3 regions of the Vibrio sp. E150_018 genome follow, and region 2 is predicted to be linked to each of the others. Evidence: predicted binding sites of a transcription regulator. Region 2 holds the regulator's gene; each other region holds the start of a gene.
The links. Region 2 encodes MetJ, which represses methionine synthesis genes. Its sites were predicted from a motif close to TTAGACNTNTANANGTCTAA; they were not measured.
Positions count from the first base shown of each region.

Region 1 (2,283 bases), on a different contig from region 2:
GAGTTTCACTCAGAAGATTGGATCATGATGGCCATTGCAATACCACTGGTTCTACTGTCACGCTTCTTAAGTGTTTGGATTCCATTTATCGGCTTTAAGCGTTTTAGAACTTACAACAAATGGTCAGTAAAAATCCTAACTTGGGGGGGGCTACGTGGTGGTTTAGCACTGGCTATGGCACTATCGATTCCACATGATAAGTACTTTGTAACCGATGGTAATATTGATATTAAAGAGATCATCATGGTGATGACCTATGCGGTAGTGGTATTCTCGATCCTAATTCAAGGCTCAACGATTACCCCAATGATCAATAAAGCCAAAGTGGTACAAAAACAAATGGAAGAAGCGGATCAACTACGCGCGCAAGTAGAAGCGGATTCGCAAGATCAGGAAAATAAGCCAAGTTAATTAATACCAATCACAACGCTTCACAAAAAAAGCAGCATAACGTTAAGGCGTAATTCCAAATAGTTATGCTGCTTTTTTATTACTACTAAGTTTATCGATACTAAACTGTACTAAGACTTTATTTATCAATCATCTTTAGTAAAATTCTCTATCGAAAAATGGTCAAGATCGTAAGGCGTTTGCTGGTAAACACAGTAATTTAACCAATTAGAAAATAACAAATGACCATGACTTCTCCAACTGGCAATCGGTGGATTATCTGGATTATCATTTGGATAATAGTTCACAGGAATTGCAGGCTCCATCCCTTCAGCTAGATCTCGCACATATTCATTGTGTAGAGTATGAGAATCATATTCGGGGTGTCCTGTGACAAATACATGTCGTTTATCTTTGCTACTCGCGAGGTAAACGCCAGCATCCTCAGAAGTGGCTAAAATATCTAAAGTTGTATGTTCAGATAAGTATTCAGCGGTAAAGTCGGCATAGCGAGAGTGAGGCGCTAAGAAGTTATCATCAAATCCTCTAACTACCGGATGAAACTCGCTAACCACATCATGATGATACACACCTGATAGCTTCTCTTTACGCGTACGTTTCGGCAAGTTATACAGAAGCTTTAAGCCTGCTTGCGCTGCCCAACAAACATATAATGTAGACGTTACGTGATCTTTAGCCCATGACATTATCGTCTGTAAATGATCCCAATAAACCACATCTTCAAATTGTACTAGCCCTAATGGTGCGCCCGTAATAATCAAACCATCAAAGTTTCGGTTTTTTACTGTATCAAATTGACGATAAAAATTATTCAAATGTTCTGTTGGGGTATTTTTACTTGGGCGGTCATCAATACGCAGCAGTTCAATATCAACTTGTAACGGACTATTTGAAAGTAAACGTAAGAACTGAGTTTCCGTCTCAATTTTTTTCGGCATCAAATTTAAGATCAACACTTTAAGTGGACGGATCATCTGCGTAGTTGCACGAGTCTCCGACATAATAAAGATTCTTTCCTGACGTAAAATATCAGAAGCAGGAAGTTGATCGGGAATCTTGATTGGCATTGCACTCTCTCCATAAGCAATCTAGACGTCTAAACACCTACGAGTATATCAAGACAAATTGGAATGTCGAGAAGGAATATTTAGAAGGTCTTTCAAGCTTATTTATACCAATCACATTAATTAGGTGATCAAAAATTGCGCTGAGAAAAGGCTTGAGAACAAGGCTGAAATTTTTTGGTAAGTAGTTATTTTACAAAAATAATTTCTAACGCAGTTATCGAGTCTTTTAGCAAGCAAGGATGAGTAAATAATTAATACGATTGGTATTAGACTCATTAGATTAAGTTTAGCGCTAAAAAAAGCAGCGCATTAAGTGCGCTGCTTTTGAAAAGGAAATGATTTAGTTATCACTACTTAACAATAGTTAAACTCGGACGACCTTTAGGTTTCGGTGCTTCAGATTCATTAGTAGCTGACGCTTCAGGAGCTTCATCGCTTAAGTCATCAACACTTGATAGTGAAGATACTGGCTCTTCTTCGATACCAGCCTCCATTTCAGCAGTGTAAGCACTTTCAGGTTCAAACATAGTTCCAGCGCCATTTTCACGTGCATAGATAGCTTGTACCGCATACATAGGAACAATGACTGAATGTGGACGGCCGCTAAAGCGAGCATTGAACATAATGGCATCATTACTGATTTCTAAGTTACCAACCGCTCGTGGCGCAACATTCAAAATAATTTGTCCATCTTGTACAAACTCTACCGGTACACGAACACCAGGTAATGTTGCTTCCACGACTAGGTGTGGTGTCAATTCATTATCCACTAACCATTCATAAAACGCACGTACCAAATAAGGGC
Region 1 covers NZ_JBHGNY010000002.1:144,848-147,130, reverse strand. Annotated here, with positions in the region: gene ACE3G9_RS03340 (cation:proton antiporter) at 1-411, shown strand, start outside; gene metA (homoserine O-succinyltransferase MetA) at 537-1,478, opposite strand; gene sspB (ClpXP protease specificity-enhancing factor) at 1,829-2,283, opposite strand, start outside.
Region 1: a site for MetJ is predicted at 1,492-1,511, ahead of metA (homoserine O-succinyltransferase MetA). Genes of this name have one in related genera too.

Region 2 (2,283 bases):
ACACCGCACTATCGATGAGTTTGTCGATACCGTTGCAAACATCGCGGATACTTTTGGTGGCATTAACTTAGAGGATATTAAAGCCCCAGACTGTTTTGAGATTGAGCGTCAGTTAATTGAGCGCTGTGATGTGCCGGTTTTCCACGATGACCAACACGGTACAGCCATTGTTACGGCTGCTGGTATGCTGAATGCCATTGAGCTACAAGGAAAAAAATTATCTGAGTGTAAAATTGTTTGTTTAGGCGCAGGGGCAGCAGCGGTTGCCTGTATGGAACTATTGATCAAATGTGGCGCATTACGTGAAAAAATCTACATGCTAGATCGTAAAGGCGTGATTCATACTCGTCGTGATGATTTGAATGAATATAAGCAATTGTTTGCCAACAATACAGACATGCGTACTTTGGAAGATGTGATTGCAGGGGCGGATTTATTCTTAGGCGTTTCTGGTCCAAACCTTCTACCACCTGAAGCTCTAGCATTAATGGCTGATAAACCTGTGGTATTTGCTTGCTCAAACCCAGATCCAGAAATCAAACCTGAACTGGCAGAAAAAGTGCGTAATGATTTAATTATGGGTACTGGTCGTAGTGACTATCCGAATCAAGTAAACAACGTTATTTGTTTCCCATTCATTTTCCGCGGTGCATTAGATGTGCGTGCTAGTGAAATTAATACCGAAATGAAATTAGCAGCAGTGGAAGCGATTCGTCAATTAGCAAAACAAGAAGTGCCAGTAGAAGTCCTGAAAGCTGCTGGTGTTGATTCACTATCATTTGGCCCAGACTACATCATTCCAAAACCAATGGACCCGCGTTTGCTTTCTAAAGTTGCGGGTGCAGTCGCTCGCGCAGCAGTGGAGTCGGGCGTTGCTCGTATTGAGTTGCCAGAGCAGTATAAGTAAAAAGATAAACTCGAATGCTAGGGCGCTTCGCTTCTCGTAGCTCGAATACAACAAAGCCCGCTCAAATCATTTGAGCGGGCTTTGTTTTTCTTTTTCGATAAACGAGTTACGACAATCCGAGTAACGTATTAATCATCAAACGCTTCGAATTCAATGCCCATTTCGGTCATTAAACGTTTTACTTCTGTTGGGATGTCATCTGGGCGATCTTTACGTAAATCTTCATCAGTTGGTAAAGGTTGCCCTGTATAAGCATGCAAGAATGCCTCACACAATAGTTCACTGTTGGTCGCATGGCGCAAGTTGTTGACTTGGCGGCGAGTGCGTTCATCGGTTAATACTTTAAGAACTTTTAATGGGATAGAAACCGTGATCTTTTTAACTTGTTCGCTTTTCTTTCCATGCTCTGCATATGGGCTAATGTACTCACCGTTCCAATCTGCCATCACGCACCTTCGTTGTTTAATATCTGTAATTTTAGTGGCTAAGTGCTAATTTTAGGGGCATTTACCGCCGAAAGTAAAGACATTTAGATGGCTAGAGGTCTTGACGTCCTAATTACCTAGGGATAAAGTACTAGTATACCTAAGTGACTTGGGTATATATCTTATTTTTAGCCATGCCATTGTAGGTGGATTTTTATACTTGGGTATATGATCCTTATTACTTCAAAGCAGTACATAGTTTTAATTTTTTAATTGCGTTTGTGCAAATAGCGCTTTGGAAAGATTTTAGTATAGTGGTTTATATTGATTGCGATTGCAAAAGGAAAGGAATACGCCAATGAGTTCAAGAAAGCCAGCAACTGTCGCCGTTCGTACCGGTATTGAATCGGATAGCCAATATCATGCGGTGGTTCCACCGATTTATCTATCGACCAACTATGGCTTTCCAGCTTTTGGTGAAGTGCCTAAGTATGACTACACTCGCTCTGGTAACCCTAACCGTGGTTTGCTTGAACAAACATTATCTGAACTTGAAGAAGGTGCTGGTGCAGTCATCACTAACTGTGGTACGTCTGCACTAAATTTATGGGTTTCAGCCTTTATTGGCCCTGATGATCTGATTATTGCACCACATGACTGCTACGGCGGCACCTACCGCTTATTTAATACTCGAGCACAAAAAGGCGATTTTAAAGTTCAGTTTGTTGACCAATCAAATCAGACAGAATTTGATGCCGCTATCGAGAAAAAGCCAAAACTCATTTTATTAGAAACACCATCAAACCCATTAGTGCGTGTGGTCGATATTGCTAAAGCCTGTGCAAAAGCTAAGCAAGTAGGTGCGTTAGTGGCGGTTGATAACACCTTTCTGACACCGGTATATCAAAAACCATTAACCTTGGGCGCAGATTTTGTTATTCACTCTACGAC
Region 2 covers NZ_JBHGNY010000006.1:87,993-90,275, forward strand. Annotated here, with positions in the region: gene ACE3G9_RS08305 (malic enzyme-like NAD(P)-binding protein) at 1-907, shown strand, start outside; gene metJ (met regulon transcriptional regulator MetJ) at 1,036-1,353, opposite strand; gene ACE3G9_RS08315 (O-succinylhomoserine (thiol)-lyase) at 1,691-2,283, shown strand, end outside.

Region 3 (2,283 bases), on a different contig from region 2:
ACATTTCTTGTAGGCCATATGGACGTAAGTCGAAGTGCTGACGTACGGCTTCAATGATGATGTCTGACGGTACTTTTTCCGTACCAAAAGTTTCTACCATGATTGAAGTCGGCTCTGCAATACCGATAGCGTAAGAAAGTTGAATTTCACAACGATCCGCAAGGCCAGCTGCTACGATATTTTTGGCTACATAACGGGCTGCATAAGCCGCTGAACGGTCAACTTTCGATGGATCTTTACCAGAGAATGCACCACCACCGTGACGAGCTGCGCCACCGTATGTATCAACGATGATTTTACGGCCAGTAAGGCCACAGTCACCCATTGGACCACCGATAACAAAACGACCGGTTGGGTTAATAAAGAATTTAGTTTCTTTGTTTAACCACTCAGAAGGCAATACTGGTTTGATGATTTCTTCCATTACCGCTTCGCGTAGATCCGGTGTTGAGATAGAATCACAGTGTTGGGTTGAAAGTACTACTGCATCAATACCAACAATCTTTCCTTGATCGTATTGGAAAGTAACTTGAGATTTGGCATCAGGACGCAAGAAATTAAGTTTGCCGCTTTTACGTACTTCAGCTTGCTTTTGAACTAGTAGGTGAGAGTAAGTAATTGGTGCCGGCATCAATACGTTAGTCTCGTTGCATGCATAACCAAACATAATACCTTGGTCGCCAGCACCTTGATCTTTAGGGTCTGCCTTATCAACACCTTGATTAATGTCAGGTGATTGCTTACCAATGGTGTTTAATACTGCGCAAGAGTCGGCATCAAAGCCCATGTCAGAGTGTATGTAACCAATTTCATGAACAGTTTCGCGAGTAATTTCTTCAATATCAACCCAAGCTGAAGTGGTAACTTCACCACCTACCATTACCATACCGGTTTTTACGTAAGTTTCACACGCCACACGTGCTTTAGGATCTTGCTCTAGGATTGCATCCAATACCGCATCAGAAATTTGATCAGCAATTTTGTCTGGATGGCCTTCAGATACAGATTCTGAAGTAAATAAATGCTTAGCCATGTGTGAGTGCTCCACTTTGAATCATGCCAATTCATCGCTTGATGAATGCAGTTAAGTTAGAAAAGACGCGTCCTTATATAGCTAATGCTATGAATCGCGCCTTTTAAAAACAATAAATTTTGTAGGTGTTTCTACATCTAGACGTCTATTCTAGTTTTGATTGGTCGAATTACAAGCCTTTTTTATCTTTTTGCTATTCCGTTGTCTCGAAAGTAGGATGGTAAAGGAGATGAAGGTGTTTATTAATTCGCCTTTTTATTTATTGATGTATTCGATTGCGTTCCCATAATTTCTAGTGCTGAGGGGAAATTATGTGACAATGCTAAAAAAGCAAAAAAAATAACCCCAAAAGAGAAAATATCAAGTGGTTAACGTTTGCAGTCATGCAGTCGCTTTGCGACAATACCACGCAGAATTTAAAGCAAGTTGATGTAGTCGGCGAGCTTTCCCAACCTTAATAAATCGCTTATGCACTTTTAATGCACAAATCAGGAGCAGACATGACGTCTCGTAAAGATCTAGCAAATGCAATCCGCGCACTTAGCATGGACGGTGTTCAACAGGCTAATTCCGGCCACCCAGGCGCCCCAATGGGCATGGCCGATATCGCTGAAGTTCTTTGGCGTGGTCATTTGAATCACAACCCACAAAACCCTGAGTGGTTTGATCGCGATCGTTTCGTGCTTTCAAATGGCCACGGTTCGATGCTGATTTACTCTTTGCTTCACCTTTCTGGTTATGACCTTCCACTTTCAGAACTGAAAAATTTCCGCCAACTGCATTCAAAAACACCAGGTCACCCTGAGTATGGTTATGCACCAGGTATTGAAACCACTACTGGTCCACTAGGCCAAGGTATCACTAATGCTGTTGGTATGGCATTAGCTGAAAAGTCATTAGCGGCTCAGTTTAACCGTGAAGGCCACGATATCGTTGATCACTACACTTATACCTTCTTAGGTGATGGCTGTTTGATGGAAGGTATTTCACACGAAGCGGCTTCTTTAGCGGGTGTGTTGGGCCTAGGTAAATTGGTTGCATTCTGGGATGACAACGGTATTTCTATCGATGGTCACGTAGAAGGTTGGTTTGCCGATGATACGCCTAAGCGCTTTGAGTCTTACGGTTGGCATGTCATTCCTGCGGTCGATGGTCACGATTCTGATGCCATTGAAGCGGCGATTCAAGCGGCTAAAGCGGATCCTCGTCCAACGCTTATCTGTACTAAAACGGTTATTGGTTTTGGTTCT
Region 3 covers NZ_JBHGNY010000002.1:240,083-242,365, forward strand. Annotated here, with positions in the region: gene metK (methionine adenosyltransferase) at 1-1,033, opposite strand, end outside; gene tkt (transketolase) at 1,534-2,283, shown strand, end outside.
Region 3: a site for MetJ is predicted at 1,163-1,182, ahead of metK (methionine adenosyltransferase). Genes of this name have one in related genera too.